3 regions of the Pseudohaliea sp. genome follow, and region 1 is predicted to be linked to each of the others. Evidence: predicted binding sites of a transcription regulator. Region 1 holds the regulator's gene; each other region holds the start of a gene.
What was found. The regulator sigma-54, encoded in region 1, starts transcription at its own class of promoters, with help from an activator protein. The targets are predictions, from matches to a motif close to TGGCACANNNNTTGCNNT.
Positions count from the first base shown of each region.

Region 2: the regulator sigma-54 is predicted to act here: its motif matches at 2,728-2,745, upstream of glnL (nitrogen regulation protein NR(II)).
Region 3: the regulator sigma-54 is predicted to act here: its motif matches at 6,709-6,726, upstream of flgA (flagellar basal body P-ring formation chaperone FlgA).

Region 1 is NZ_JBTOLW010000037.1:4,527-14,684, reverse strand. Features, by position in the region: gene ACX93N_RS14685 (HPr family phosphocarrier protein) at 1-96, opposite strand, end outside; gene rapZ (RNase adapter RapZ) at 96-947, opposite strand; gene ptsN (PTS IIA-like nitrogen regulatory protein PtsN) at 954-1,412, opposite strand; gene hpf (ribosome hibernation-promoting factor, HPF/YfiA family) at 1,422-1,709, opposite strand; gene ACX93N_RS14665 (RNA polymerase factor sigma-54) at 1,770-3,269, opposite strand; gene lptB (LPS export ABC transporter ATP-binding protein) at 3,459-4,184, opposite strand; gene lptA (lipopolysaccharide transport periplasmic protein LptA) at 4,162-4,809, opposite strand; gene ACX93N_RS14650 (KdsC family phosphatase) at 4,806-5,321, opposite strand; gene ACX93N_RS14645 (KpsF/GutQ family sugar-phosphate isomerase) at 5,333-6,310, opposite strand; gene ACX93N_RS14640 (calcium/sodium antiporter) at 6,359-7,333, opposite strand; gene ACX93N_RS14635 (MlaC/ttg2D family ABC transporter substrate-binding protein) at 7,516-8,223, shown strand; gene ACX93N_RS14630 (BolA family protein) at 8,272-8,505, shown strand; gene hisG (ATP phosphoribosyltransferase) at 8,510-9,157, shown strand; gene hisD (histidinol dehydrogenase) at 9,154-10,158, shown strand, end outside.
Region 2 is NZ_JBTOLW010000014.1:21,089-31,246, reverse strand. Features, by position in the region: gene secB (protein-export chaperone SecB) at 1-204, shown strand, start outside; gene ntrC (nitrogen regulation protein NR(I)) at 229-1,635, opposite strand; gene glnL (nitrogen regulation protein NR(II)) at 1,619-2,683, opposite strand; gene ACX93N_RS08685 (DUF4124 domain-containing protein) at 2,955-3,512, opposite strand; gene glnA (glutamate--ammonia ligase) at 3,945-5,351, opposite strand; gene typA (translational GTPase TypA) at 5,683-7,494, shown strand; gene ACX93N_RS08670 (GNAT family N-acetyltransferase) at 7,524-7,991, opposite strand; gene ACX93N_RS08665 (Crp/Fnr family transcriptional regulator) at 8,191-9,003, shown strand; gene parC (DNA topoisomerase IV subunit A) at 9,077-10,158, shown strand, end outside.
Region 3 is NZ_JBTOLW010000019.1:6,558-16,715, reverse strand. Features, by position in the region: gene ACX93N_RS10405 (PAS domain-containing protein) at 1-2,897, opposite strand, end outside; gene ACX93N_RS10400 (EAL and HDOD domain-containing protein) at 3,026-4,285, opposite strand; gene ACX93N_RS10395 (flagellar brake protein) at 4,303-4,998, opposite strand; gene ACX93N_RS10390 (flagella synthesis protein FlgN) at 5,047-5,535, opposite strand; gene flgM (flagellar biosynthesis anti-sigma factor FlgM) at 5,553-5,846, opposite strand; gene flgA (flagellar basal body P-ring formation chaperone FlgA) at 5,919-6,668, opposite strand; gene flgB (flagellar basal body rod protein FlgB) at 6,878-7,288, shown strand; gene flgC (flagellar basal body rod protein FlgC) at 7,288-7,698, shown strand; gene ACX93N_RS10365 (flagellar hook assembly protein FlgD) at 7,704-8,369, shown strand; gene flgE (flagellar hook protein FlgE) at 8,382-9,596, shown strand; gene ACX93N_RS10355 (flagellar basal body rod protein FlgF) at 9,633-10,158, shown strand, end outside.

The DNA of each region.
Region 1 (10,158 bases):
GGAATAGGCGGCCGCGCAGCTCACGAACTTCGCGGCGGCCCGGGCGTGCAGCCCGAGCTTGTTGATGATCATGACTTCGCGCCGCTCGACTGCCACTATCCGAGCTCCCGGTGCCTGAGGTGTACCGGGCCGTGGTGGGCCGCCAGGTGGGCGAAGAGCCGCTCGGCCATGTACACGGAGCGGTGCTGTCCACCGGTGCAGCCGAGGGCGATGGTCAGGTAGCTGCGGGCACCGCTGCCATAGTGCGGCAGCCAGCGGTCGAGGAACCCCGCCAGCTCCAGGAACAGCTCGCCGGTCAGTGGTTGCGCCTCCAGGAACGCCTGCACCGGCTGGTCCCGGCCGGTCAGCAGGCGCAGCTCCTTGCTCCAGTGCGGGTTGGGCAGCATGCGGACGTCGAACACCAGGTCCGCGTCGGCCGGTACGCCGCGCTTGAAGCCGAAGGACTGCACCAGCAGCGAGAGGACGCCGGCCCCGGTGCCGACGAGGCGCTGGCGTACGGCATCGCGCAGCTCGTGAATGGTCATCTCGCTCGTGTCGAGGGTGAGCCCCGCCTCGGTGGCGAGGGGCTCGAGCAGGGCCTGCTCCCGGCAGATCGCCTCGGCGAGGGGCAGTTCGTGGCTCGCCAGCGGGTGCCGGCGCCGCGTCTCGCTGAAGCGCTTGAGGAGCGTCGCCTCGTCCGCGTCGAGGTAGAGCGTGCGCAGGCGCACGGTGTCCGGCAGCCCGGCCAGGATGGCGTCGATCCGTGAAAGGTCCGCGGCCGCGTTGCGGGCATCGATGCACACGGCGACGCCGGCACCGTCCCGGGCCAGGGCCGGGGCGTGACCGACCAGTGCCGGCAGCAGCGACGCGGGCAGGTTGTCGATCGCATAGTAGCCCTCGTCCTCCAGCTGGTGCAGGGCCGTACTCTTGCCGGAGCCGGAGCGGCCGCTGATGATGACGAGGTCCACGGGCTGTCAGCCTTCCCAGCCGATCGCGGTGTCGTAGAGCACCCGGTCGCTGTCGCAGGCGCGCAGGGCCGCGCGCAGCGCGGGCTGGCTGAACAGGCGCGCGATGGCGGCGAGGATGTCGAGGTGCTCCTGGTGCGCTTCCTCGGGCACCAGCAGGACGAAGAGGATATCCACCGGGGCGTCGTCCGGGGCATCGAAGTCCGCCGGTTCACGCAGGGTGACCAGCGCGCCCAGGGGCCGGGTACAGCTCGCGAGGCGGCAGTGCGGAATGGCGATGCCGCCACCCAGGCCGGTACTGCCGAGCTTCTCCCGGGCAAGCAGCTTGCCGATGAAATCACCGGGGTCGAGGTCCGGGTGGTCCGCCGCGACAAGCGCGGCGACCTCTTCAAAGATGGCTTTCTTGCTGGCCCCCGGCACGTCCCGCCGGGTACGCGCCGGTGACAGCAGTTCCTCAAGTTCTCGCATGCGCCTGTCCTAGTGCGGCCGCGCCTTTTCCTTGTGCTTGATGAGCTGCCGGTCGAGCTTGTCGGCGAGCGCGTCGATGGCGGCGTACATGTCGTCCGATTCCGCGGCGGCAAAGATGTCCGCACCGGAGATGTGCACGTTGGCCTCGGCCTTCTGTACCTGCTTTTCGACGATGAGAGTGACTTCCATGTTGGTAATGTGGCTGTGGTGGCGCTGGAGCCGCTCGAACTTGCTTTCCACATAGTCGCGGAGCGGGTCGGTAACGTCGACGTGATGGCCGCTGATGTTGAGTTGCATACTGGACTCCTTGTGCGTTGCAACGCAGGTATGCCCGGGTCGTGGCCGGGCGCTCAGTTCTCAGACCAGGCGCTTGCGCTCGCTGGACGGCGGGATGTAAAGGCTGTCCCGGTACTTCGCGATCGTCCGCCTGGCCACCTTGATGCCCTGTTCTTCCAGCAGCTGCGCGAGCCGGCTGTCGCTGAGCGGTTTGCGCGGGTTCTCCGCCGCGATGAGCTTGCGGATGAGCGCGCGGATCGCCGTTGAGGAACAGGCGCCGCCCGCGGTCGTGGCGACGTGGCTGGAAAAAAAGTACTTCAGCTCGAAAATGCCCCGGGGGGTATGCATGTACTTGCGCGTGGTGACCCGGGAGATGGTCGATTCGTGCATCGACACGGCCTCGGCAATGTCATGGAGCACCAGCGGCTTCATCGCCTCTTCGCCGTACTCGAGGAAGTTGCGCTGGTGGGAGACGACTTCCGAGGCCACCTTGAGCAGGGTCTCGTTGCGGCTCTGCAGGCTCTTCAGGAACCAGCGGGCCTCCTGCAGGTTATCGCGCAGGTAGGTGTTCTCGGCGCTGTTGTCGGCGCGCCGGATCAGCCCGGCATAGGTGTCGTTGATGCGCAGCCGCGGCGCGATGTCCGGGTTGAGCTCGACCACCCAGCGGCCCTCGCGTTTGCGCACGAACACGTCCGGTACGACGTACTCGGTGTCGTCGGCACCGATACGCTTGCCGGGGAACGGGTCGAGGGTCTGAAGCAGCTGCAGGACGCCGCGCAGCGCGTCCTCGTCGAGGCGCATGCGGCGCAGGATCTGCGCGTAGTCGCCGTTGCCGAGCTGTGCCAGGTGGCGGCTGACCAGGGTGCGCGCCTGCTCCAGCCAGGGGGTTCCCGGCGGTAGCTGCCTGAGCTGCAGGAGCAGGCATTCCTGCAGGTCCGCGGCAAAGACGCCGGTGGGCTCGAACTGCTGCAGGGCGTGGAGCACGGCCAGCACTTCCTCGCGCTCGATCTCGCCCTCGAAGTCCGCCGCGCAGAGCATGTGCAGCTCGTCCACGGTGCTGGTGAGGCGGCCGTTGTCGTCGGTGGCATCGATGATGGCCAGGGCGATCGCGCGGTCGAGGTCCGACAGGCGGGTGAGATTGAGCTGCCAGAGCAGGTGGTCGTGAAGGCTCTGGACGCTGGCATTGCGGCTGTCCATGTCGTAGTCGGCGCCCTCGGCCGCCGGGCCCGGCGCGGAGGGCGCGGAAGAGGGCACGAGGTCTTCCCACTGCGTGTCCACGGGCAGGTCCTCGGGCATGGTCGGCTCGTAGTCGCCGCTCTCGCCATCCCCCGCCGCGGTGCGCTCGAGGCTCTCCAGGGGGCCCTCGCCGTTGCTGGCTGTGAGGTTCTCGCCGGGCTCGGGGCTCTCCAGGGGCGCGTCGTCGTCGCCCTCGTCGAGCTCGAGCATCGGGTTGCTCTGCAGCACCTGCTGAATCTCGAGCTGCAGGTCCAGCGTCGACAGCTGCAGCAGCTTGATTGCCTGCTGCAGCTGCGGCGTCATGGTCAGCTGCTGGCCCAGCTTGAGTTGCAGTGCTTGCTTCATGATCGCGAGGGGGAGGCGTTCCTTTGCCCTGTTCGAGTGCAGTGTAGCGCCGGCCCGCCGGCGGAGGCAACGGACTGGCGCGGAAATTGCAGAGATTGGTGCCCGGGCCATTGACGCCCGTCAAGAATCGTGGCGAAGACCCTCGAGGCCCGCCCCTGGCGGTGCCGCGAGCGCTCTCTGCCGGTGCCTTCAGAGGCGGAAGGTATCGCCGAGATAGACCTTGCGGACTTCCGGGTTGTCGAGCACGGCCTGGGGGGAGCCGGCGGCGATGATGCGACCCTCACCGACGATGTAGGCTGTCTCGCAGATGTCGAGGGTCTCGCGCACGTTGTGGTCCGTGATAAGGACACCGATGCCGCGGTGCTGCAGGTGGCGGATGATCTCCTTGATGTCCGATACGGAGATCGGGTCGACACCGGCGAAAGGCTCGTCGAGGAGAATGAAGGCCGGTTCCGTGGCCAGCGCCCGGGCGATCTCCACCCGGCGGCGCTCGCCGCCGGACAGGGCCTGGCCGAGGCTGCCCCGCAGGTGCGCGACGTGGAACTCCTCGAGCAGTTCGTCCCGGCGCTCCCGGCGCTGGGCGCGGGTGAGGTCCCGCCGCGTCTCCAGGATGGCCATCAGGTTGTCGCCGACGGACAGCTTGCGGAACACGGAGGCCTCCTGGGGCAGGTAGCCGATGCCCCGGCGCGCCCGCTCGTGCATGGGCAGACCGATGATGTCCTCGCCATCGATGGTGATCTGCCCCGCATCGGCGCGGATGATGCCGACGATCATGTAGAAGCAGGTCGTCTTGCCGGCCCCGTTCGGGCCCAGCAGGCCGACGACCTGGGCGCTCTCCACGGCGAGGGAGACGTCCCGCACCACCGGGCGCCCGCCGTAGGCCTTGGCCAGCTTACTCGCCTTCAGTTCCGCCATCGGGCGTCGCTCCTGCATCGGCGGGGTCGGCCGCCGTTTCAGCCGCTGCGTCGGGCGCCGCCCCGGAAGGCGTTGCCGGCGCGGTCCCCGCAGCGTCGCTGTCATCGGCCTCTGCCGGGTTCTCCGCCTCGTTGGCCAGGCGCGGCGGGATCACCACCTGTACCCGCTCGCCGCCGCTGTCGGCCGCATCGGCGCGGACCAGCTGCTCGCGAATCAGGTAGTCGATGCGATCGCCGCGCACCGTGGCGCCGTCCTGCTCGACCTCGGCGTCCTCCTCGAGCAGGACGCGCTCCTCGGCGGTGAAATAGGTGATGCGCCGGGCGGCGGCGTGGATCACGGCCTCGCCGACCTCGGGCTGCTGCTGCATGCGGGCCGGCTCGCCGGTGGCCACCACGCGTTCGGCGAGGTCTCGGCTGTGGTAGATGATGAGCTCGTCCGCCTCGATGATCAGGCTGCCCTGCACCAGGCGCACGGCGCCGCTGTAGACCGTCTCGCCCGCTTTTTCGTCGCGCACGGCGCGGTCTGCCTCGACGGCGATGGGCTGCTCGCGGTCCCCGGGCAGTGCCTGCGCCCCCGTTGCCAGCAGGGCGGCACCGGCCAGCAGCAGGGCGGCGAAGCGCTTCACCGGTAGACCGCCTCGATGGCCTCGCGACGGTCCATGGCGTGCAGCAGCTGCTCGCAGGCCTCGCGCACACAGCCGGCGCCGCCGGCATAGCGGCTCTGCCAGTCGGCGGCCGCGGCCACCGCGGCTACCGCGTCGGCGGGGGCGAGGCCGATGGCCGCCGCGCGCAGCGCGCCGAGGTCCGGCAGGTCATCGCCCATGTAGGCGCACTGCGTGAGCTCGAGGCCGAGGCTGGCGCAGAGCTCCTCGAGGGCCACGCGCTTGTCCTCTCGCCCCTGCACCACGTGGGCGATACCGAGCTCGGCGGCGCGGCGTTCGACGATCTGCGAGCGGCGTCCCGTGATGATGGCCACGGCCACCCCGGCCCGCTGCAGGAGCTTGAGGCCCAGGCCGTCCTTGATGTTGAACGCTTTCAGTTCCTCGCCGTCATTGCCGTAATAGAGGCGGCCGTCCGTGAGGACGCCGTCGACGTCTAGGGCCAGGAGGCGCAGGGCGCTGGCGCGGGCGCGATCGATCACCGGCGGCCTCAGGCAATGCCGGCCTGGAGCAGGCCGAGGAGGCTGACCACACCGACGGGCTCGCCGTGGTCGCCGACCACCACGAGCGCGCTGATGCGGTTCTCTTCCATGATGCGCAGGGCCTCGGCGGCGAGCATGCCTTCGCTGATGGTGCGGGCCTTGCGCGTCATCAGGTCACCGATGGGCGTCTCGTTGATGTCGATGCGGGCATCGATCGCGCGCCGCAGGTCACCGTCGGTGAATACACCCTCGAGGTGGTCGCCGTCGACAACGGTGGTCATGCCCAGGCCCTTGGCAGAGATTTCCAGCAGCGCTTCGCCCAGCGGCGTTTCCGGGGTGACCCGGGGGATCTCCGGGCCGCTGCGCATGACGTCCTCGACCATCAGCAGCAGCTTGCGACCGAGGGCGCCGCCGGGGTGGGAGAAGGCGAAGTCCTCGGCAGTGAAGCCGCGGGCCTCGAGCAGCGCGATGGCGAGCGCGTCGCCCATGACCAGGGCCGTGGTCGTGCTCGAGGTGGGCGCGAGATCGAGCGGGCAGGCCTCGGTCTCGACGCCGGTATCGAGATGGGCGTCCGCCGCCTGCGCCAGCGTCGAGGACGGGTTGCCGGTCATGCTCACCAGCGGCGTGCCCAGGCGCTTGAGCAGCGGCAGCAGCATCACCACCTCGTTGGTGCTGCCGCTGTTCGACAGGGCGAGGACGCAGTCGTCGCCGGTGATCATGCCCATGTCGCCGTGGCTTGCCTCGCCGGGGTGCACGAAGAAGGCGGGTGTGCCGGTACTCGCCAGCGTCGCCGCGATCTTGGTGCCGATGTGGCCGGACTTGCCCATGCCCGTGACGACCACCCGGCCGCGGGTGCCGAGCAGCAGCTCGCAGGCGCGGGCGAACTCGCTGCCGATGCGCTGCTCCAGGGCCGCGACCGCAGCCGCTTCCATGCGCACGGTGCGGCGGGCGGAGTCGACGTAGCTGGGCGGGGCGGCATGGGTCATCGGGCGTCTCGGGAGGGTCACTACGGGAGGGTCACTACGGGAGGGCCACTAGAGGCTCAAGGCAAGCGCGTAATAGTACAGCGCGTAGAAGCTCGTCAACAACAACCCCACCGCCCGGCCCAGGTAGCTGTACCCGCCCTCGGCGCGGCGCCGGTGGTGCCCCGTGTAGATGGCGACGGCGAGGAGGAAGGTGCCCGCCGCCATGGCCGGGTAGTCGCGGGTGAGCACGTCGCCGGACAGCGCCAGCGGGGCGACGACGCCCGGTACCGACATGACCGCGAGCAGGTTGAACAGGTTCGAGCCGATGACATTGCCGATGGCGATCTCCGTGTGTCCCTTCAGGGCGCCGGCGAGCGTCGCGGCGAGCTCCGGCAGGCTGGTGCCCACGGCGACGATCGTCAGGCCGATGACCAGCTCGGAGACGCCGAGCTGCGCGGCGATGGTCGTCGCCCCCCAGACCAGCAGCCGGGAGCTGCCGACGAGCAGGGCGAGGCCGGCGAGAAAGGCGAACCAGGCGCGCAGGGGTTTCAGGTGCGGCAGCTCCTCTTCCTCGCTCTCTTCCCGGACGATCCGGTTCCCAGCCTGCGCGCGCACCATCTGCACGAGGATCAGGGCGAGGCCGCCCATCATCAGCAGGCCGTCGAAGCGGGACAGCACACCGTCAAGCAGGAGCACCCAGGTGCCGAGGGTGACCAGGAGCAGGGTCGGCAACTCCACGCGCACGCAGCCCTGGCGGATGAGCATGGGCACGATGAGCACCGTCAGCCCGAGGACGAGACCGATGTTGGCGATGTTCGAACCGAGTGCATTGCCCACGGCGAGCTCCCCGGCGCCGGCCAGGGCGGCGGTGATGGAAACGAGGATCTCCGGCGCGGAGGTGCCGAGGGAAACGATGGTCAGCCCGATGATCACGGGGGACAGGCCGAGGTTCTCGGCGATGGAGGCGGCGCCGGCGACGAAGAGGTCGGCGCTCCAGACCAGGAGCACAAGGCCGATAATGACCGCTGCGGCTGCCAGGATCATGCGGCGGTGCTTCCCGGCCCCGGGCCGGCGACGGGAAACCCGGCGGCGGAGCCGTGGTCATACGGAACGCGGGTCGAAACGTAGTACAATGGCGGACCCGGGACGGTGGCGTCAGTTGGCATGAAGCGGATTCTAACCGCTCGCCCGGGCCGCCGCAGCATACAGGACGAATCGGGATGCCCATGAAAGCACAAGCGGAACGGATGGCAGGCCTCCGGGGCGGCGCGCTGCGCTGGCTGCTGGCCGCCACCGTGGTAATCACCATGGCAGGCGGCAGCGCTGCGCAGGCGGTCGCCAAGGAGCCGAGCAGCGCGGCGCAGACACTCCGGGAGACGACGGAGGAGGTCCTCGAGGTGATCGAGTCGGCCCAGGGCTACGTGGACGAGAACCCGGAGCGCTACTACGAGGCCGTGCACGAGGTGCTGGACCCGGTGGTGGACTTCCGCGGCTTCGCCCGCGGCGTCATGGGCGATTACGCCACCAGCGAGCGCTACCGCTCCCTCGACGAGGCGGGACGGCAGAAGCTCCGGGACCAGCTCGAGCGCTTCACGGAAACCATGCGCAAGGGGCTGGTGCGGACCTACAGCAAGGGGCTGCTCGCCTTTAACGGCTCGCGGGTCGAGCTGGACGAGGACGGCAGCCGGGAAGAAGGCGGCCGGGCGACGCTCAGGCAGCTGATTTACAGCGACGAGGCGCAGCCCTACGTTGTCACCTATACCATGGCCCGGGAGCGTGACGGCAGCTGGTTGATCCGTAACCTGATCGTCGAGGACGTGAACCTCGGCCAGATCTACCGCAGCCAGTTCGAGGCTTCGGCCCGCAAGTACGACGGCGACCTTGACGAGGTCATCGCCAACTGGACGACCGAGGGCGTGAACGACGACGCCTGAGCAGGCCCGGCGAGGCAGGCGAGGGCTGGCAGCAGCAGGAGGTACAGGGTGGACGCAGCGACGGTCAAGGCATTGGTGGAACGGGAGCTCGAGGGTTGCGAGGTGCAGGTCGAGGGTGCCGGCAGCAACTATGACATCACGGTGGTCGGCGACGTGTTCGCCGGCCTGCGCCCGGTGAAGAAACAGCAGCTCGTCTACGGCGCGCTGCGCGAGAGTATCGCCGCGGGCTCGATCCACGCGGTGAACATCCGCACCTTCACCCCGGACGAGTGGCAGGGCTAGAGCCGTGGCCGGCACGCTCACCCTTGCCCTGACCAAGGGCAGGATCCTCGCTGAGACCCTGCCGCTGCTGGCCCGGGCGGGCATCGAGCCCGCGGAGGACATCGCCAGCAGTCGCAAGCTGGTTTTCGACAGCAACCGCCCGGGGCTGCGGCTCCTGGTGCTGCGCGGCACGGACGTGCCGACCTACGTGCGCCACGGCGCCGCCGACCTCGGTGTCGTCGGCAAGGACATGCTCCTCGAGCAGGGCGCGGAAGGGCTCTACGAGCCGCTGGACCTCGGCATCGCGCGCTGCCGGCTCATGACGGCTGCCCCCACGGGCTGGCGGCCCACGGGCTCCCGGGTGCGCGTGGCGACGAAGTTCGTCAATGTCGCCCGCCGGCACTTCGCCGCCCGCGGCGTGCAGGCGGATATCATCAAGCTCTATGGCGCCATGGAGCTGGCTCCGACCATGGGTCTGTCAGACCTGATCGTCGATATCGTCGACAGCGGCAACACGCTGCGGGCGAACGGTCTCGAGCCCCTCGAGGAAATTGCTGCCGTGAGCTCCCGGCTGGTGGTCAACAAGGCCTCCCTGCGGGCAGCGCACGAGCCCATCACGCAGCTGCTTGCGGACATGGAGGCCGCGCTGCCCGCCGGCGGGCTGGCGGCATGATCGCCCGCCTCGATACGCGCTCCGCTGATTTCGACGCGGCGCTCGCGGCGCTGGCGCCCGCGGGGGAGGCGGACGCGGCGACGGTGCAGGCGCGGGTCATGGAGATCCTCGCGGATGTCGAGGCGCGCGGCGATGCTGCCGTCCTCGACTACACGGCGCGCTTCGACAGCCTGGCCGCGGACAGCATTGCCGGGCTTACGGTGCCCGCCGGCCGGCTGCAGGCCGCCCTGGACGGGCTGCCGGCAGTCGAGCGGGAGGCCCTTGCAGTGGCGGCGGCCCGGATCCGCGAGTACCACGAGCGACAGCTCGGGGAGAGCTGGCGCTACACGGACGAGCACGGCAACGTGCTGGGCCAGCAGGTCACCCCGCTTGGCAGCGTCGGTGTCTACGTGCCCGGTGGCAAGGCCAGCTATCCCTCCTCGGTGCTCATGAACGCCCTGCCGGCGCATGTCGCCGGTGTCGAAGAGATCACCATGGTGGTGCCGGCACCGGGCGGCGAGCTCAACGAGCTGGTGCTGGCGGCCGCAGCCCTGGCCGGGGTGAGCCGGGTCTATACGATTGGCGGTGCGCAGGCCGTCGCGGCCCTGGCCTTCGGCACCGGCAGCATCACCGCGGTGGACAAGATTGTCGGCCCGGGCAATGCTTACGTCGCCGAGGCCAAGCGCCAGGTCTTCGGCCGCGTCGGTATCGACATGGTCGCCGGCCCCTCGGAAATCCTCATCATCTGTGACGGGGACACGGACCCGGCGTGGATCGCCATGGACCTGTTCTCCCAGGCCGAGCACGACGAGAACGCCCAGGCCCTGCTGCTGTCACCGGATGCGGCGTTTCTCGATGCCGTGGCCGCGGCAATCGAGGCGCTGCTGCCGCAGCAGGAGCGCCGCGAGATCATTGCCGCCTCCCTGGCGCGGCGCGGTGCCCTGGTGCAGACCGCGGACCTTGACGAGGCCGTGCGTCTTTCCAACCGTATCGCCCCGGAGCACCTCGAGCTGTCGGTGGCG
Region 2 (10,158 bases), on a different contig from region 1:
GTGCTCGGCACCGCCGCGCCGAACATCCTCTTCCCCTACGCGCGCGAGGCCATCGACGGGCTCGTGGTCAAGGGTGGTTTCCCGGCGCTCATGCTCGCCCCGGTGAACTTCGAGGCGCTCTACCAGCAGGCGATGGCTCGCTCCCAGGCCGAAGGCCAGCAGGGCGCGGCCCAGGGCAACGGCGAGGCACCGGCCGGGGCCTGAGCCCGGGCGGCGGGCCCGCCCCGCCTACAGGTCCAGCTCCTTCATCTTGCGGGTCAGTGTGTTCCGGCCCCAGCCGAGTAGCTCGGCGGCATCCCGCTTGCGGCCCTGCGTGTGCTGCAGGGCCACCTCGATGAGCGTGCGCTCGAAGGCGGGGACGGCGGCGCGGAGGATGTGCTGCTTGCCCTGCACGAGCTCGTTGTTCGCCCATTGCGACAGCAGGTCCCGCCAGTCCGTGCCTTCGCCTGTCGGAGCCATGGCTTCCCGTCGGCCGAGTTCCGGCGGCAGGTCCGACAGGTGTACTTCCCGCCCCGACGCCATGACCGTGATCCAGCGGCAGGTGTTCTCGAGCTGGCGTACGTTCCCGGGCCAGTCGAGCCCGGCCAGGAACCGCTCCGTCTCCGGGAGCAGCACCTTGGTCTCGCCCCCCAGCTCCCGGGCGGCCCGGGCAAAGAAGAACTCCATCAGCTTCGGGATGTCCTCCCGCCGCTCGGCCAGCCGCGGCAGGTGGATGCGGATCACGTTAAGGCGGTGGAACAGGTCCTCGCGGAACTCGCCGCGGTTCACCCGCTCCTCGAGATCCTGGTGGGTAGCGGCGATGATGCGCACATCGACCCGCACCGGGGTGTGCCCGCCCACGCGGTAGAATTCGCCGTCGGCGAGCACCCGCAGGAGGCGCGTCTGGGTCTCCGCCGGCATGTCGCCGATCTCGTCGAGGAACAGGGTGCCGCCGTCGGCCTGCTCGAAGCGTCCCTCGCGGCGCCCGCTCGCCCCGGTGAAGGCCCCTTTTTCGTGGCCGAACAGCTCGGATTCCATGAGGTCCCGGGGGATGGCGGCCATGTTCAGGGCGATGAAGGGCTGGCTGGCCCGAGGGCTGTGCCGGTGCAGCGCCCGCGCGACCAGCTCCTTGCCGGTGCCGGACTCGCCGTTGATGAGCACGGTGATATTGCTGTGGGCGAGGCGGCCGATGGCACGGAAGACCTCCTGCATGGCCGGGGCCTCGCCGATGATTTCCGAGCCCGGTGCCAGGTCCCCGGGGGTGTCCGCCGGGGCCAGGTGCTCCCGGGCGTGGGCCAGGGCCCGCTCCGTCACCGCTACCACCTCGTCGATATCGAAAGGCTTGGGCAGGTATTCGAAGGCGCCCTGCTGGTAGGAGGCCACGGCGCTGTCGAGGTCCGAGTGGGCCGTGGTGATGATCACCGGCAGCCGCGGGTGGCTGGCCGTCAGCCGCTCGAGAAGCTCGAGGCCGTCGGTGCCCGGCATGCGGATGTCACTGATCACGGCGTCCGGCTGCTCGTCGCCGAGGCGGCGGAGCATGCGGTCGCCATTCGAAAAACACTCGCTCTCGATGCCGGCCTGGCCGAGGGCGCGTTCCAGCACCCAGCGGATCGATTGGTCGTCGTCGACAACCCAGACTTTAGGAGGCTTGGGCATAGGATTCTTCCAGCGGTAGATAGAGGCTGAAGCGGGTCTCGCCGGGCTTGCTGTCGCAGGTCAGCAGGCCGCCGTGGCGATTGACGATGGACTGGGAGATGGCCAGCCCGAGGCCGGAGCCGTCGGCGCGGCCGCTGATCATGGGCACGAACAGGGAGTGGCGCAGCTCCTCGGGAATGCCCGGCCCGTTGTCGACGATGTCGACGCGGCAGACCAGCCGGTGCCGGCGGTTGCCGATCGTGAACTGGCGCTGGGAGCGGGTAATGATCGCAAGCGCCCGCAGATCCTGTCCGCTCGTGGCCTGGAGCGCATTGCGGGCGATGTTGAGCACCGCCTGGACGAGCTGGACCCGGTCGCCGAGGATGTCGGGCAGGCTCGGGTCGTAGTCGCGGGTCAGCGTCAGTGCCGCCCCGGCCTCCGCCCGTACGAGCCGGCAGACGTGTTCCAGCACTTCGTGCACGTTGAGGGGCTCCAGCTGCGGCTGCACCTTCGGGCCCAGCAGCCGGTCGACGAGGTCGCGGAGCCGGTCCGCCTCGCGGATGATGATCTCCGTGTACTCCCCTAGCTCACCCTCCGGCAGCGCGCGGGCAAGCAGCTGCGCCGCGCCGCGCACGCCGCCGAGGGGGTTCTTGATCTCGTGGGCGAGGCCCCGGACCAGAGAGTGGGTCGCCTCCTGGGCGTTGAGCAGGCTCTCCTCGCGGCTGATGCGCTGCAGCCGGTCCACCGCCTGCACCTCCACCACGAGTGCCACCGGTCCCTCATCGTGCAGTGGCGTTATCACCAGGTCGACCTGCCCGGAGCCACCGGTCGGCAGCACCAGTTCCACCCCGCGGCGCACGATCGGGTGTTGCTCCCGCAGCGCCTGCTCGAGGTTGCCGAGCCACGCGGGCGGCAGCGAATCGATGTGCCGCGCATGGAGGCCGCAGACGCGCGCCGTGGAAATCGCCAGCTGCGCCTCCGCCGCCGGGTTCAGATAGCAGACGCGGAGTGCCTCGTCGAGGCAGAGCACCCCCGTGCTGATATTGTCGAGAACGTCCGCTTCCAGCATGCCTGCCCTGTTTTCCAGCGCCCTTCGCGTCGCTGCCTCCCGACAAAGCAAGATTGGAGCCACAACGGGGCATTGACCATACGCGGGGGCTGGTGACTATAAAATCCTGCGTTCAAACCAGTGCAAGTGCTCACACATGGCCTGTGGCGTGGAATCTCTGCGCCAAAGTGGCCACCGGCTTCGGCCGCCCCGCCAATACCTGCACCCGCCATGCACCAGTATGGTGCATGTGTGCCGGTTCGACCAGCGCGGGCCGGAGGGAGAGGGGGAGTCAGCGCACCGAGGGGCGCAGCACGTAGACGCGGACGGGGTCGGACTCGGCAATGGTCTCGCCGCTGCTGCTCACGCGCCGGATAACCAGGTCGTGCGGCCCGCGAAGCACACCCTGCAGGCCCCAGCTCGCGCCCGCCTGGGGCGCCCCGACGGCCTCACCATCCATGAGCAGCTGCAACCGCTCCCCGGGGCCCAGCGGCGGCTCCGCACGCCCGCTCACGCTGAAATTCCCGGGCCCCATGGCGATAGTGGTCTCGTCCGGCGGTGAGGTGATGGTGACCGTCGGCGCGGGCGCCGGCTCGGGTGCTTGCCGCCCGGGCGCGGGCCGCGGCAGCGGTTCGGGCGGCGGCGCGGTGTTCAGGTCCCCGAGTTCGACTTCCTCGCCCTCCTGGCCGGGAGCCGGCGGCTGGTCGCTGAAGACGACGTTGCCGTGTTCGTCCACGGTGCGGTAGATCTTTTGTGCCAGGGCGGACCCGGAAACGACACACGCGATAACAAGACCCAAAACGGCGACAAGCTTGCCCATGGTCACCTCCGGCGGCTGGCGTGTATTCATTATGTGCCTTTTTGCTGTGGTAGCGCCAAGGTGCTGTTTACGGCCTTCTCCGGACATGTGCCAGGGGCGGGCGGGAAAGGGACACCGCTCCTTTCCGGGGCGAGCGCGGGATACGTCGCTCAGTCGCTCCCCGTTACACGCTTTGTGAGAGACGTATCCCGCGCTTGCCCCTTCCGCCTCGCGTACTTCCGACGCGGTGGGTTTGCCAGGCGGTAGGGGCGGCTGCTGGCTAAGGCCCCCACAAAGCGTGTATCGGGGAGCGACTGGGGGCCTTAGCCAGCAGCCGCCCCGGGATGCTTCGAGAAGCCAATGTCGCTGTGCGTCCCGGCTTTGCAAGGCTGCCGGTTCGCTTCATCAACGGTTTCGGAGCCTTGCGCGAAACCAAAAAAAAGGCCCGCAATTGCGGGCCGGAAATGTGAGCCGGGTAGAAGCTTACACGGAGTAGTAGAGGTCGAACTCCACCGGGTGGGTGGTCATGTTCAGGCGCTCGATGTCCTCGCGCTTGAGCTCCATGTAGCCGTCGATCATGTCGTCCGTGAAGACGCCGCCGGCGGTGAGGAAGGCGCGGTCCGCGTCGAGGGCGTCCAGGGCCATCTCGAGGCTGGAGGCCACCGTCGGGATCGCCTTGCCCTCCTCCGGGGGCAGGTCGTAGAGATCCTTGTCCGCGGCGTCGCCGGGGTGGATCTTGTTCTGGATGCCGTCGATTCCGGCCATGAGCATGGCGCTGAAGGCCAGGTAGGGGTTGGCCGTCGGGTCCGGGAAGCGGACCTCGATGCGCTTGCCCTTGGGGCTCGGCTCGTAGGGGATGCGGATCGAGGCGGAGCGGTTGCGCGCCGAGTAGGCGAGCATGACCGGCGCTTCGAAGCCCGGCACCAGGCGCTTGTAGGAATTCGTGGCGGCGTTGGTGAAGGCGTTGAGGGCGCGGGCGTGCTTGATGATGCCGCCGATGTAGTAGAGCGCCGTTTCCGAGAGGCCCGCGTAGCCGTCGCCGGCGAAGACATTCTCGCCATCCTTGCTGATCGACTGGTGGACGTGCATGCCGGAGCCGTTGTCACCGACCAGCGGCTTGGGCATGAAGGTGGCCGTCTTGCCGTAGGCGTGGGCGACATTGAGTACGCAGTACTTGAGGATCTGTACCTCGTCCGCCTTGCGCACCAGCGTGTTGAACTTGACGCCGATCTCGCACTGGCCGGCGGTGCCCACTTCGTGGTGGTGTACCTCGACGGGGAGGCCCATCTGCTCCATGGCGTCGCACATGGCGGCGCGGATGTCGTGCAGGGAGTCGACCGGGGGAACGGGGAAATAGCCGCCCTTCACGCGCGGACGGTGGCCGATGTTGCCCTCCTCGAACTTGTGGCTCGAAACCCAGGCCGCTTCCTCGGAGTGGATCGTGTAGCCGGCGCCCGACATGTCCGAGTGCCACTTGATGTCGTCGAAGACGAAGAACTCCGGCTCCGGGCCGAAGAAGGCGGTGTCGCCGATGCCCGTGGACTTGAGGTACTCCTCGGCGCGGTGGGCGACGGAACGCGGGTCGCGCTCGTAGCCCTGCATGGTGGAGGGCTCGACGATGTCACAGCGGAGGTTGACCGTGGGATCGTCGGTGAAGGGGTCGGCGACGGAACTGGAGTCGTCTGGCATGAGGATCATGTCCGACTCGTTGATGCCCTTCCAGCCCGCGATGGAGGAGCCGTCGAACATCTTGCCCTCTTCGAAGAAATCCTCGTCCACTTCCGTGGCCGGGATGGTGACGTGCTGCTCCTTGCCCTTGCTGTCCGTGAAGCGCAGGTCGACCCACTTCGCTTCGCTTTCCTTGATCAGTTCCAGGGTCTTCTCTGACATGGTCAGTCCTCCGTTGGGAATGTCATCGGGTCCTCGGACCCGTTTCTTGCGAGCTGTCGGCGCCACGCACCGCAAAGGGCGCACCGCGTCAGTTCTGGTGCCTCGCGGAATTGCAAGTCCTGTGCCAGCCGGGCCCGGCTACAGGCCATTGAATCAAATAGGCTTTTTTTCCACCCGGCGGCAATCGGGGAAGCCTGCGCCCTTTGTTGGTGCAAGAGGGCACCTAGATAGTGCATTGCTCCCGGAGTGCCTGCAAGCAGGCTGGTGGCCGGCGCCGCGTCAGGTATAATCCTGCGCCTTTTTCGCCGCATCGCGGCCTGCGGAGAATCCCGTGATCGAGTCCCTGCGCAACATCGCCATCATCGCCCACGTCGACCATGGCAAGACCACGCTCGTCGACTGCCTGCTGCAGCAATCGGGTACCCTCGACCGGCGCAGCGCCGGCGCGGAGCGGATCATGGATTCCAACGACCAGGAGCGCGAGCGCGGGATCACGATCCTCGCCAAGAACACGGCGATCCGCTACGGCGATTACCGCATCAACATCGTGGATACGCCCGGGCACGCCGATTTCGGCGGCGAGGTGGAGCGCGTGCTGTCCATGGTGGACTCGGTGCTGCTGCTGGTGGACGCGGTGGACGGACCCATGCCGCAGACCCGTTTCGTCACCGCGAAGGCCTTCGCCCGCGGCCTTCGCCCCATCGTCGTGGTGAACAAGGTCGACCGCCCCGGCGCGCGCCCCGACTGGGTGGTGGACCAGGTCTTCGATCTGTTCGACAACCTCGGCGCGACGGAAGAACAGCTCGATTTCCCGATTGTGTTCGCCTCGGCCATCCAGGGCATCGCCGGCCTCGACCACGAGGCCATGGCCGGCGACATGACGCCGCTCTTCGATGCCATCATCCGCGAGGTGCCGGCGCCGAAGGTGGACGAGCGCGGCCCGCTGCAGCTGCAGGTGAGCGCGCTGGACTACAACAGCTACGTCGGGGTCATCGGCGTCGGCCGCATCACCCGCGGCCGGCTTGCGCCGAACGCGCAGGTCGCCGTGGTCGACAGCGAGGGCGGCCAGCGCAACGGGCGCGTGCTGCAGGTCATGGGTTACCTGGGTCTCGAGCGCGTCGAGGTGGCCGAGGCCAGCGCCGGCGACATCGTCTGCGTGACGGGTATCGACGGCCTCAACATCTCCGATACGCTCTGCGATCCGGCAGCTGTCGAGGCCCTGCCGCCGCTGACGGTGGACGAGCCCACGGTGAGCATGACTTTCCAGGTCAACGACTCGCCCTTCGCCGGCAAGGAGGGCAAGTACGTCACCTCCCGCAACCTCGCCGAGCGCCTCGAGCGCGAGCTGATCCACAACGTGGCGCTGCGGGTGGAACCGGGCGACAGCCCGGACCGCTTCATCGTGTCGGGCCGCGGTGAGCTCCACCTGTCGGTACTGATCGAGACCATGCGCAGGGAAGGCTACGAACTCGGCGTGTCGCGGCCGGAGGTGATCCAGCGGGAGATCGACGGCGAGCTCTGCGAGCCCTACGAGCAGCTCCTGGTCGACTGCGAAGAGGCGCACCAGGGGGCGGTCATGGAGGCCCTCGGCGAGCGCCGGGCGGAGCTCTCGAACATGGTGCCGGACGGCAAGGGCCGGGTGCGCCTCGAGTTCATCGTGCCCGCCCGCGGCCTTATCGGCTTCCGCTCCCTGTTCCTGACGCTGACCTCCGGGAGCGGTATCCTGACGCACGTCTTCGACCATTACGGCCCGGTGCGCAGCGGGATGCTGGCACAGCGCAACAACGGCGTGCTCATCTCCATGGTGACCGGCAAGACCCTCGCCTACGCGCTCTACAACCTGCAGGATCGCGGCCGGCTCTTCGTGAAGCCGAACGTGGAGGTTTACGAAGGGCAGATTATCGGCCTGCACAGCCGCGGCAATGACCTGACGGTCAACCCCACCAAGGCGAAGCAGCTCACCAACATCCGCGCCGCCGGCACGGACGAGGCGCTGGTCCTCACCCCGGCGGTGGAGCACAGCCTGGAGCAGGCACTGGAATTCATCGCCGATGACGAGCTGGTGGAGGTGACGCCGGCCAGCATCCGCCTGCGCAAGAAGTTTCTCAAGGAGCACGAGCGCAAGCGCGCCTCGCGCGGCTAGCGTTCCTGCCGGACCGGCAGGGGCTACGCTCAGCCGACGGCGAGCACCATGTGCACGTGCTCGATGCCGTCCTCGTCGTAGCTGTCACCGTCGATGATGAAGCCCAGGCTCTCGTAGAATGCCGTCAGGCGCGCCTGGGCGCCGATGCGGATGGCATGGCCGGGCCAGCGCTCGCGGTTGAAGGCGATGCCCCGGCGCACCAGTTCCCTGCCGAGGCCCCGGCCGCGCCCCGCCTCGGGGACGATGATGCGTCCGATGGAGCTCTCCCGGTAGGGCGTCCCGGGCGGGAGGCAGCGCTGGTAGGCGAGGAGCGTGTCGCCGCGCCGGCAGAATACGTGCCAGGCGGCCCCGTCCAGGCCGTCGCAGTCCAGGTAGGGGCAATCCTGCTCGACCACGAACACGGCCTGGCGCAGGGCAAGGATGTCGTAGAGCCGCTGCACACCCAGCGCGTGAAAGGGCAGCGCCTCCCAGGCATCCCCGCGTTCGTTTCCCGTCACCGTGCCTGCTCCCTGCCAGTTTCTCGCGTTCATCGGGGGCGGGCATGCTAGCGCGCCGGGGCGGGCGGCGCCAGCGCGGGTTTCGCAAATTGCAATCGCGCGGTCGCTGAGAACTTGCTATGATCGCGCTGAGACAGCGGTGCAGGGCCAAGCCGTCTCCCCGGGTGCCCGGGCAGGCCTCCCAACCGGATGCAGGTGAATGCTCGCGAGTGTAGATCTTCCCGATGATTTCACGGCCCTGAACCGCCAGTTCCGGGAGCTTGTCCAGACCCTCCTCGATGATGTCGACCTGCCCCCGGGCCGGGTCGAGGTCACGGCGACGCGCAGCGGCAATTTCCGCGGCTTCGACGGCGGCAAGTTCTACCTCGTCGAGAGCGGCACGATCACGGCACGCTACCGCGACCGCTCGGTCTTCCTCCTCGAGGAGGGCGACCTCCTGCTGCCGGACATCGCCGGTCTCGGTGACCCGGACGCCGCCGTCTACTATGGCAGTGAGGCCGGCGCGAGCCTGCACAGCTACCCGGCGCTGGAGTTCATGCGCCAGGTATTCTCGCGCTCCTCGACGACCAAGCTCTGGACCCGCCTGCTGGTCACCTACTCGGGCATGATGGTGCGCCTCGCCGCCGCCAACAGCAGCATGGATGTTGTCACCACCCCGGGTTTCGAAGTCTACGAGCCGGACGATATCATCATCCGCCAGGGTGACCGGGCCGAGTATGTCTACCACATGACCTCGGGCGTGGCCGATGTTCTCGTCGACGACGTGCTGGTCGGCCGCATCGGCTCCGGGGAGATCTTCGGCGCCATGGCCGCGCTCACCCGCGCCGATCGCAGCGCCACGGTGCGCGCGCGCAGCGCCTGCTCGGTCGTCAAGGTGCCCACGCACCAGTTCTCGGACCTGATAAAGAGCAACCCGGCGACCATCCACGCCCTGCTCTCCGACATGGCAAACTCCATCGCCAGCCTGAACGAGCAGGTGGTGCGCCTGCAGGGAAGCAGCGAGGACGCCTGAGTACGGCGCCGGTGCCCCGCGGCCCCCGACCATTCATCCACCCCCCGACCGGAGCGAGTGACGAGACAATCGCATGGCTGACACGCAAGTGAACGAAGGCGACGGCACCGAGCAGGTTTCCCTGCGCCAGTACGCCGAGAAAGCCTACCTCGACTACTCCATGTACGTGATCCTGGACCGGGCCCTGCCGCACGTCGGCGACGGCCTCAAGCCGGTGCAGCGGCGCATCGTTTACGCCATGAGCGAACTCGGGCTCAAGGCGACCGCCAAGTACAAGAAGTCCGCGCGTACGGTCGGCGACGTGATCGGCAAGTTCCACCCGCACGGCGACAGTGCCGCCTACGAAGCCATGGTGCTGATGGCCCAGGACTTCAGCTACCGCTACCCGCTGGTGGACGGCCAGGGCAACTGGGGCTCGCCGGACGATCCGAAATCCTTTGCTGCCATGCGCTACACCGAGTCGCGGCTTGCGCGCTACGCCGAGGTACTGCTCGAGGAGGTGGGCCAGGGCACGGTGGACTGGGTGCCGAACTTCGACGGCACGCTGCGGGAGCCGGCGATCCTCCCGGCCCGGGTACCCAACGTGCTGCTCAACGGCACCACCGGCATCGCCGTGGGCATGGCCACGGACATCCCGCCGCACAACCTGCGCGAAGTCGTCGATGCCGCCGTGTACCTGCTGGAAAATCCGAAGGCCACCGTCGCGGACCTGTGCGCCTGCGTTCGTGGCCCGGACTTTCCCACCGATGCCGAGATCATCACCCCCGAGGACGAGCTGCGAACGATCTACGAGACGGGCCGTGGCAGCCTGCGCATGCGCGCCGTCTGGGAGCGGGAGAACGGCGATATCGTCGTCCACGCGCTGCCCTACCAGGCCTCCGGGGCCCGGGTGCTGGAACAGATCGCCCAGCAGATGCAGGCGCGCAAGCTGCCCATGGTCGCAGACCTGCGCGACGAGTCGGACCACGAGAGCCCCACGCGCCTGGTGATCGTGCCGCGCTCGAACCGCGTCGACTGCGAGGCGCTCATGAGCCACCTGTTCGCCACCACGGACCTCGAGCGCAGCTACCGCGTCAACCTGAACGTGATCGGCATCGACGGCCGCCCGGGCGTGCGCAATCTCGAGAAGATGCTAAGGGAGTGGCTCGAGTTCCG
Region 3 (10,158 bases), on a different contig from region 1:
ATCAGCGACATGCATTCCTCGACGATGCTGTGCAGCTCCACCACCTCGAGGGACAGGTCGATGTGGCCCGACTCCACCTTGGCGAGGTCGAGCACCGTGTTGATCAGGGAGAGCAGGTGGTTGCCGGCGCGGATGATCTCGGTGACGTTCTCGACCTGGCACTCGTCCAGGGACTCGTCGTACTGCAGGATCTGCGCGAAGCCCAGCACCGCGTTCATGGGCGTGCGCAGCTCGTGGCTCATGCTGGACAGGAAGTCTGACTTGGCCCGGTTCGCGCGCTCGGCCTCTTCCCGCGTGGCCACCAGCTCGATCTCCGCCCGCTTGCGGTCGTCGATGTCCTGGACCACGCCGAGCATCCGCACGGCCTCGCCGCGCTCGTCGCGGACCACGGCCCCGGTCTCGCTGAGCCAGCGGACCGTGCCGTCCGGCCAGACCACCCGGTGCTCGCAGCGGTAGGGCGCGTCTCCCTCGATACTGGCGTTGATGGCGTTGAGCACGCTTTCCCGGTCATCGGGGTGCAGGGCCGCCTGGAAGTTCTCGAAAGAGGTCTCCAGTTCCCCTTCCGGGTAACCGAAGAGCGGCGCGATACGCTCGGTCCAGAAGAGTTCGCCGGTGGTGATGTTCCAGTCCCAGGTGCCGATGTTGGCGTACTTCTGGCCCAGCTGCAGGCGCCGTTGGTAGGTCTCCATGCGGCGCTGGACCTCGTGCAGCCGGGTGACGTCGCGGAAGTGCCAGACGCGGCCGGCGATCCGGCCGTCCCGGTGCAGGGGCATGGAGGTGCGCTCGATGACCCGGCCGTCCGTTCGCTCGCAGGTGTCCTCGGACGGCAGCTCGGGCCGGGCGTAGATGGCCTCCAGCCGCTCCTCGAAGCGCCCGGGCTGGCGGACCTGGGTGTGCAGCGCCTCCCGGTCGACCACGGGGACGGCGCCGGGTGTCAGGCTTTCGGGCGTGAACAGCGACAGGGGGCCGCCGCGGGCACCGTGGAAGATCGTGCGCCGCTCCTCGTCCACGGCGAGCACTTCGTCGTCGATGGCGTCGAGGACCGCGCGCAGGTTCTCCTCGGATTCGCGCAGGGCTTCCTCGTCCGCCACCCGCTTGCTGATGTCGTGCTGCACGCCGATGTAATGGCTCAGCCGGCCGCCTTCGTCGAAGAGCGGCGACAGGTGGAGTTCGTTCCAGAACGGGCTGCCGTCCTTGCGGTAGTTGCGCAGCACCACGGAGACCGGCTGCTGCTCGTCGAGCGCGCGGCGCAGTTCGACCAGGCCCGGCTGGTCCCGGTCGCCGTTCTGCAGGAAGCGGCAGTTGCGGCCCAGCGCCTCGTCGGCGCTGTAGCCGGTGATCGCCGCGAAGGCGGGGTTTACGTAGATCAGCCTGGCGTCGCCGGCGCGCATGTCGGCGATGGTGACGCCGTCGGTAGCCTCGTCCAGGGCGCGGTTCTTGAGGTGCATTTCCTCCTGCAGCAGCTTGAGCCGGGTGACCTCCGTGCGCAGGGAAACATAGCTTCGCGGCCGGCCGTTCTCGACTTCGTAGGGGGCGATGGTCGACAGCACCCAGTAGAGGCGCCCGTCCTTGCGCCGGTTGCAGATCAGGCCGCGCCAGACATCGCCACCGCTGATGGTGCGCCAGAGGTCTTCGTAGAAGGCTGGTTCGTGCTCGCCCGACTTGACCAGGCGGTGGGTCTGCCCGATGAGCTCTTCCCGGCGATAGCCGCTCACCTCGCAGAACTGGTCGTTGGCAAAGGTAATGGCGCCGGCCCGGTCGGTCATGCTGACCAGGCAGTGGGCATCGATGATGCGGTGTTCCCGCAGGCGCTGCTCGCGCTCCTGCCACCACCCCGCCGACAGGCGGGCGCGCTCGCGGGTTGCGGCGGCCTTCTGCCCCAGCGCCGCCAGCAGGTCCCGGGGGGGGGCGTCGGCGGCCAGCGCGGGCGGCGCGCCCGGCGGGGCGGTGCCCACCAGCAGGGCCGCCGCGGGCAGCGCTTCGTCCTCGCTGCCGAGAGTGGCGAGCACCTGCCGGAGCGGGAGTGCGCCGAGCCCCGTATCCACCAGCAGGACAGCGGGTGTCGCCTCGCGCAGCGCCGGCGGCAGCTGCTCGGGCCCTGCCACGGCGCGCACCCGGAAGCCTGCCTCGCTCAATACCGCGCTGCGGGCATCCCGGGACAAGGCGTCGTCGTCCACGACCAGCACCGCGGTGCCGCCCTCCGGCGGCAGGAAGCAGGCCAGGGTGGCCGTCAGCCGCTCCTCGCTGGTCGGCGGGGCGAGATAGCGCTCGGCGCCGGCGGCCAGTGCGGCGAGCTGTGCCGCGTCGCTCCTCTCGTCACTGCTTTCGTCGCCGCTTTCGTCGCTGCTTTCGTCACCGAGAACGATGACCCGCCAGCCCGCGCTGTGCAGGGCGGGCAGGCAGTCCGGCAGGAAGTCCGAGAGAAGAACGCCGGCCGGCGCCCCGGGGCACTGCGCCGCGACGGCTGCGGGGCCGTCGAGCCGTTGCGGCGCTGGCGCGCCGAGGCGGCCCAGGGCGCGCTCGGCCAGGGCGGCGCGCGCCGGATCGCGCACAGCCAGCCAGGGAAGCGGTCCTGCCGCCGGGGCGGGCCTTTCCGCACCCGGCACCCCCGGCTCGCCGGCCAGCCGGGTGAGCCTTGCCTGCAGTCCGGCGCGTTCCGCCGGCGCGGCGCCGTCCTCGCCGCTGAGGACGCGGCCGGCGGCGGCGGCGGCGCTTGCCAGTTCCTGCTGTCCCAGCACGGCGGCAGCGGCTGCGAGACCGAGTGCCGCTCGCGCGCACGCCCCCATTTCGCCCGGGGCGACGCCGGAGGGCTCCAGCGAATGGCTGATCTGTGTCGCGCGCTCTTGGAGGCGTTTGCCCAGGGCGCGGAAGTCCGCACTATCGGTACTGTTGCTCAAGCTGCTTTCCGTCGGCGCGCACCCGTTTCTGACGTTAGCGCAATGTCGGGCACGAAAAAAGTCTGCGCATTTTCCCGTATTATAAATGTGGTTTTTCCGGAAGGCTAACGGTCCGGCCCGGGGAGGCCTCAGCCGCCCAGCGCGTCGAACTGGGCCCGCGCCCAGGGCAGGGCGCCGAGGTAACAGCGGGTGACGGTGTCGAGCGCGTAGAGTCCGTCTTCCTCCAGCGGCGTCCAGTCGCCGCTCTCGTAGCAGGTCACGGTGCCCAGGAGCCGGCCGTAGGGGCCTGCGCCGGAGGCCAGCGCGCCCGCCACGTCCCGGTCCAGGGGCAGCTTTTCGAGAATGAGGTCCATGGGCGTGTCGAACACGGCGTCGAGGAGGGAGAAGAGGCCCGTGGTGAAGGCCTTGTCCTGCTCGTCCTTGCCGGGGCCGGCGATGAGCTGCTCGCACATGCGGGCGCGGATCAGGGCGAGGCGCAGGACCTCCGGCGGCTTTTCGTCCTCCGCCGCGAGGAGTTGCAGGGCGGCCCAGCGCCGCACCGCCACCATGCCCAGGCAGGTGATGGCGTGGCCGATCGACTTCACCTCGACGGGCAGGCCGTAGTAGGCGGAGTTCACGGTGCGCAGCAGCCGGTAGTGCAGGGTGAGATCGGTGCGGATGATGGCCTCGAGCTCGTCCGGCTCTGCCTCCGGCGACTGCAGGGCCGCCATCAGCCGCAGGGTATTGAGCTTGCTGTCGGGCAGGCCCGGGGCGCTGAGCGCGCGCGGCCGGCACAGGAAAAAGCCCTGGAAGTAGTTGAAGCCCAGGGCGTGGCAGTGGTCGAAGGCCTCCTGGCTGTCGACGTTGAGTGCGAGCAGCGTCGCCGGGCCGCCGCGCAGCCTTTCCAGCAGCTGCGCCAGGGTGCCCGGCTCCGCGGCGCGCACGTCGATCTTCACCAGCCGGGCCTGCTCGAGCAGGCGCTGCACCCCGGGCACCCAGCGGAAGTCGTCCAGGGCCACGGCGACTCCCTGCGCGTTCAGCTGCGCCAGTACTGCGACGGCCTCGTCGTCGTTGCAGGCGGCGCAGGGCACTTCGATGCCCGTGCCCGTCGCCCGGGACAGCAGATCGTGGTGGTCGAGGAGAAAGTCCCGGGACACGTTGATGAACGCCGGCCGGCTGTCGGTGACCTGCTCCAGGTCCAGCCGGGTCAGCGCCGCGATCGCGGCGCGCGCGCTGGCGACCCCGTCGGCCGCGGCGGTCTCCGCCGACGGGTCGGCCCCGGCTGCGTGCACGAGCAGCTCATAGGCGAAAATGTCCCGGTTCCTGTCATAGATGGGCTGGCGGGCGACGGGGGCATGCCCGGCTCCCGTGTCCCCGGCCTGCGGCCGGCCCTGGTCAGTCTGCTCCATGCGTCCCTGCTCCCCCGTCAGCGGCGTGCGCCCCCGCGCCGGATGGCGTGCCGCTCGAGCGCCCGCACGAGCTTCTCGACCTGCGCCTCCTGGCCTGGCGAGAGTCCCCGGAAAGCCGCCCCGATGCGCATGAAGCGCCCCCGGGCCGGGATACGCACAGCCATGATTCTTATCGTCGTTTTCAATGCCAGGCCGTCGATCGCCAGCGTGCTTTCGACCTCCTCGCGTTCCCGCAGCGACGCAGCGCGATCGACGAGGGCCCCGAAACCGCCCGCCGAGAGGTCCGTGAGCCGCCCCCGGACCACCCGTCCCGCCGCATCGTACAGCTCCAGCCGGCCGCTGCGGTCTCCCCCCACCGGCGCCCGGAAAGCCCTGCGCCGCTGGCGGTACAGGACCGCGTGCGGCCAGGCCGCGCGCAGGGCCGCGTAGCCGCGGAATTCTTCCGCAGCGAGGATCGTCGTGTCAAAGCGGAGTTCGGCGCCGTTGAGCCGGGCCAGCACCGTGATGGCGCGGCCCGCGGGGTCGTCGCCGGCCTGGAGGCCCCGCGGCGCGTCGAGAACCAGTTGCTTTCTGCGCCGGCTGCAGGCCAGGAGCAGGGACAACTCCTGGCCGTCCCCCGCCGCCGGGAGCAGCTGCACGGGGGCTTCCTGGCGCCGGAGGGCGTCGAGGAGGGCGGCGATCCGGTTCCGGTCCGTGATCTTGTCATCCGCCACCGGCGTCCCTCGCGCGACAGCCCGCTGCCGTGGAAGCGGTTGCCCGGGTCAGCCCTCGGCCAGCAGCCTCGAGGGCCGAGTGCCGCCGGGGGAGCCGTCGGGGCCGTAGGTGAGCGTTTCCGCGTGGGCCCGGTGCAGCACATCGATGGCGCGCCGCACGTAGTTCAGGCGGTGCTGGACGAGCAGCCCGTTGCGCTTGTTGTGGCGGTCGCAGGCCACCATCAGCTCGATGACCTGGTCGCAGCGGACGCGCAGGCTGCCGTCCGCATCGCACCAGCCCAGGGCCTGCTCCAGCGGGGTGTCGCTGTCGCCGAAGGGGAGGCCGGCGAGCAGCCGCGCCTCGCGGGCCTTGAGCTCCTCGAGTTCGGCGAGGGCGCTGATCTTGGTGGATGCCGTTTCCTCGATGGCGGCAAGGTCGCCGCTGTTGAGGGCCTCGCGCTCCTGCCGGAGGATGGCGAGCAGGCCTTCGGCGCGTTCCTGCTGGGCCCGGAACAGGTCGTCGAGCGCGCCGGCCAGGCGCCTGGGGCTCTGCAGCATGGGCGTGGCCCCCGGCATCAGTTGTCGAACTGCAGCAGCTGCTCGGCGATCCGCCGGCTGTCGACGCTGTACTGTCCGGCTTCGAGCGCCAGCCTGACCGCCTCCACCCGGCTGCTGTCCACCGGGTCGGTGCCGTCCACTGCCCGGCTTAGCGCCTGCAGCTGTCGCGCCGTGTCGGTCAGGTTCACGGAATCCGTGCCTGCTGCCGGGCGCGCCGCCTGGTTGCCGGCCGGCGCGCTATTGGAGCGCGCGGCAGGGGTCCCCGCTGCCTTTTCCGGGCCCTTGCCCAGGCCGCTGATGCTGTCTGCCATTTCCTGTCGCTCCACTGGTGAGCCTGATACTCTAGGGTAGCGGCAGCGCTCCCGCAAACTTTAGCCCCATCGTCACTGTACCTTGACACCGCCCGAGCGCAGTGCCATTCCCTCCACGATCTTGCCCGACGACAGGTTTCTGACGCGGACCCGCTGCCCGGCCCGTGCGTCCGCGAGGGCCTCGCCGGGCGCCCGCACCGCTATGCCGCTGGCGCTGGACACCAGCGAGACCCGCTGGCCGCGGCGTATCACCGGTGGTTCTTCCACCAGGGCACTGGTGAGCACCGTCCCGCCCGCGGCAGAGCGCTTGAGGGTGTGGCCCACCACCGCCGCGGGCTCTGTGTAGTAGTCACGGGTCAGCCGCGCCGTGTCCATCCGCACCGTATCCAGGTCTTCTGCCGTGATGGTCTCGCCGCGGCGCAGGGGGCGCCTGAGGGCGAGGACCGTGCGCAGCGTCTCGACCTTGACCGGTACGTAAAGCCGCCAGGCGCCGGGGCACGCAACGCCCACGCTGGTATTGCCGCGCAGGCGGTTGCCGGCGGCGGCGAAGGCTTCCAGGGGCTGGTCGCAGCGCGCCAGGCGCAGCCGCGGGTCCAGCCGTCCCGCCGTTGCCGTGGTATCGCTGCGGTCCCCCGGCAGACGCTCGAGCACGAAGGCCTCTGCCGCCGCGCGTATTTCGTCCAGCGGCTGCCGCGGCGGTTGCGTGGCGCCGCCGGCCGCGGCGAGCGCCAGCAGCAGCGCCAGCACCGCCCGCGACAGTCCGCGGGTACCCGGCGCGGGGCGCTGGTGCTTGCGGGGGTAGCGGCGAGCGGCTGATGGCATGGGGCGCGTCCGGTTCATAAGCGGTCTATCATCCATAAGCTAAGCAAGCATCGTGCCGGCTGCCTCTGGCTTGCCGCCGCCGGCAAACCCTTGCCGCCCGCCGGCGCTGCGGCGATGCCGGGGCCGCGGAACCACGCGGTCCGCCGCGCCCGACGCTCGGTGGCACGCAACTTGCTGGCTACCGGGCAAAGGGGGCAGGACGCGCGTCCATGAGTTTCAGTATCGACGACTACTTCGGCATTCACCAGCAGGCGCTCAGCCTGCGCTCGCAGCGCAACACCGTGCTAGCCAGCAACATCGCCAACGCGGACACGCCGGGCTACAAGGCCCGTGATTTCGATTTCCGCGCGGCGCTCGCCGAGGCCGGCGGGCCGGTGGCCGGCGCCGACCGGCTGCGCGTGACGCACGACCGCCACCTCGGCGCCGGTACCGGCGCCGGCGGCGCGGGCCCGCTCCTCTACCGCGTGCCCCTGCAGCCGGCGCAGGACGGCAACACCGTGGAGGTGGACCGGGAGCAGGCGGCCTTCGCGGAGAACGCGGTGCGCTACCAGGCCAGCCTGCAGTTCCTCAGCGGCAAAATCCGCTCGATGATCGACGTGTTGAAGGGAGGTAACAGCTGATGGATCTTTTCCGGGTCTTCTCCATCGCCGGGTCGGGCATGGGTGCCCAGTCCGTGCGCCTGAACGCGACGGCGTCCAACCTCGCCAACATCAATTCGGTCAGCGGCGACCCCGCTGAAGCGTACCGGGCGCGCCACCCCGTCTTCGAGACGGTCATGGCCGGCGCGGGGCAGGAGGCGGGCGCCGGTGTCCGCGTGCTGGGCGTGGTCGAGGACCGCACCGAGCCGATGCCGGTCTACGAGCCGGGCCACCCGCAGGCCGATGACGCGGGCTACATCTACCGCGGCAACGTGGACCTCGCGTCGGAGATGACCAACATGATCTCCGCATCGCGGGCCTACCAGAACAACGTGGAGATTCTCAATACGTCGAAGGACCTCATGCTGCGAACCCTGAACCTCGGGAACTAGAACCCATGAATGACATGACAGCGATCCAGGAGCTTTTCGCGCGCCAGCCGCAGCCGGCGGAGCGCAAGCGCGACGAGCTCGGCCAGGCGGATTTCCTGCGCCTGATGACCACCCAGCTGCAGAACCAGGACCCCTTCAAGCCCATGGAGAACGGCGACTTCCTGGCGCAGATGGCCCAGTTCTCCACCGTGTCCGGCATCGACCGGCTCGAGAGCAGCTTCAACAGCACGGCGGACGCGCTCACCGGCAACCAGGCCCTGCAGGCCGCCAGCCTCGTCGACCGCGAGGTGCTCGTGCCCTCGGGCTCCGGCGCCTTCGACGGGGAGAACCCCCTCGCCGGCGTGGTTGAGGTGCCGGCGGAGGCGGCCGGCGCGGTGCTGGCCGTCAAGGATGCCGGCGGGCAACTGGTGGCGCAGCTGCCGGTCTACGCCGGCCCGGACGGCCGGGCGGCCTTCCGCTGGGATGGAACGACCGCCGAGGGCGGCATCGCCCCCGCGGGCGATTACCGCCTCGAGGCGCGCTACCGCGTCGGCCGCGAGACCACGGCCGCCGAGCCCCTGGTCTGGGGGCGCGTCGACAGCGTCTCCCTGCAGGGCCCCGGTGGCGCCATCAGCATCAACGTGGCTGGCATGGGCGCGATGTCGCTCGGCCGGGCTGTCGAAATTTCCTGAGGAGAGAACCCCATGCCCTTCCAGATTGCACTGTCCGGCCTGAATGCCGCCAACACAGACCTCACGGTCACCGCGAACAATATCGCCAATGTGAACACCACCGGCTTCAAGCAGTCGCGGGCCAACTTCGCGGAACTGTTCGCGGCCGGCCTGCAGTCCGTGTCGTCGTCGGCGACCGGTCTCGGCGCGCGGCTGTCCTCGATCCAGCAGCAGTTCTCCCAGGGGACCATCGACTTCACCGGCAACAACCTGGACCTGGCCATCGTCGGTGACGGTTTCTTCACCCTGAGCGACAACGGCGCGCTCAGCTACAGCCGGGCGGGCGTCTTCAACGTCGACCGCAACGGCTTCGTGGTGGATTCCGAGGGCCTGCGGCTGCAGGCCTTCCCGCCGTCCAGTGACGGCTTCAACACCGCGGAACTGACCGACCTGCAGCTGGTGACCGCCAACAACCCGCCGCGGGCGACCGAGGTGATCACCGCGGGGCTGAACCTGCCCGGCGGCGCGCCGCAGCCGGCCGTCGCGCCGCTCGATCCGGCGGACCCGCAGACCTTCAATCACACCACGTCGCTGTCGATCATCGATTCGCTGGGCGCGACCCACACGGCGAGCTACTACTTCGTCAAGACCGCCAATGTCAATGAATGGGAGGCGTCACTGTACGTGGACGGCAGTCCCGTGGGCGGCCCGCAGACCCTCCAGTTCGATTCCCTGGGCAGCCTCACGGCCCCGGCGAGCGGCGAGCTCACCTTCCCGCCCGTGCCCCTGGCCAACGGTGCCGATCCGCTCAACCTGACCACGGATTTCACCAACGCGACCCAGTTCGGTGACCAGTTCTCGGTCAACGAGCTCAGCCAGGACGGCTTCGAGAGCGGCCGCCTGACCGGCATCGACATCAGCCAGGAAGGTATCGTGTTCGCCCGTTTCACCAACGGCCAGTCGAGCGCGCTGGGCAAGCTGGCCATGGCCAACTTCGCCAACGTCCAGGGCCTGGCGAACAACGGCAACACGGCCTTCACGGAGACCTTCGCCTCCGGCCAGGCGCTTCTCGGTGAGGCCGGAACGTCGAACTACGGCCTGGTGGAGTCCGGTGCCCTCGAGGCCTCGAACGTGGACCTCACGGCGGAGCTGGTACAGATGATCACCGCCCAGCGCAACTTCCAGGCCAACGCGCAGATGATCTCCACGGCGGATACCGTGACGCAGACCATCATCAACATCCGCTGAGGCTTGTCGAATGATGTGTGAACGGGAGCGCGACTGATGGACCGGCTGCTATACGTGAGCATGACCGGGGCGCACCGGGTCATGGAGGCGCAAGCGAGAAACGCGCAGAACCTGGCCAACGTCGGCACCACGGCCTTCAAGCGCAGCCTGGACAGCGCACAGAGCCAGCAGATCGAGGGTCCCGGCCTGCCCAGCCGCCACAATGTGCGGACCAGCGAGGTCCGCCCCGACCTGTCGTCCGGGCCCCTGCAGGCCACCGGGCGCGCCCTGGACGTGGCGGTGCAGGGGGAGGGCTGGCTGGTCGTGCAGGATGCCGAGGGCGGCGAGGCGCTGACCCGCCGCGGGGACCTGCAGATCGACGCCAACGGCCTGCTGCGCACCGGTGCCGGCAACCCGGTCCTGGGGGACCAGGGCCCCATCGCCATCCCGCCGCATACACAGCTCACCATCGGCGTGGACGGCACGATCTCCATCGTGCCCCTGGGCCAGGGGCCCCGGGCCCCGGCGGTGCTCGAGCGCATCCTGCTGGTCCGGCCGGAGCTGGAGAGCCTCGAGCGCGGCA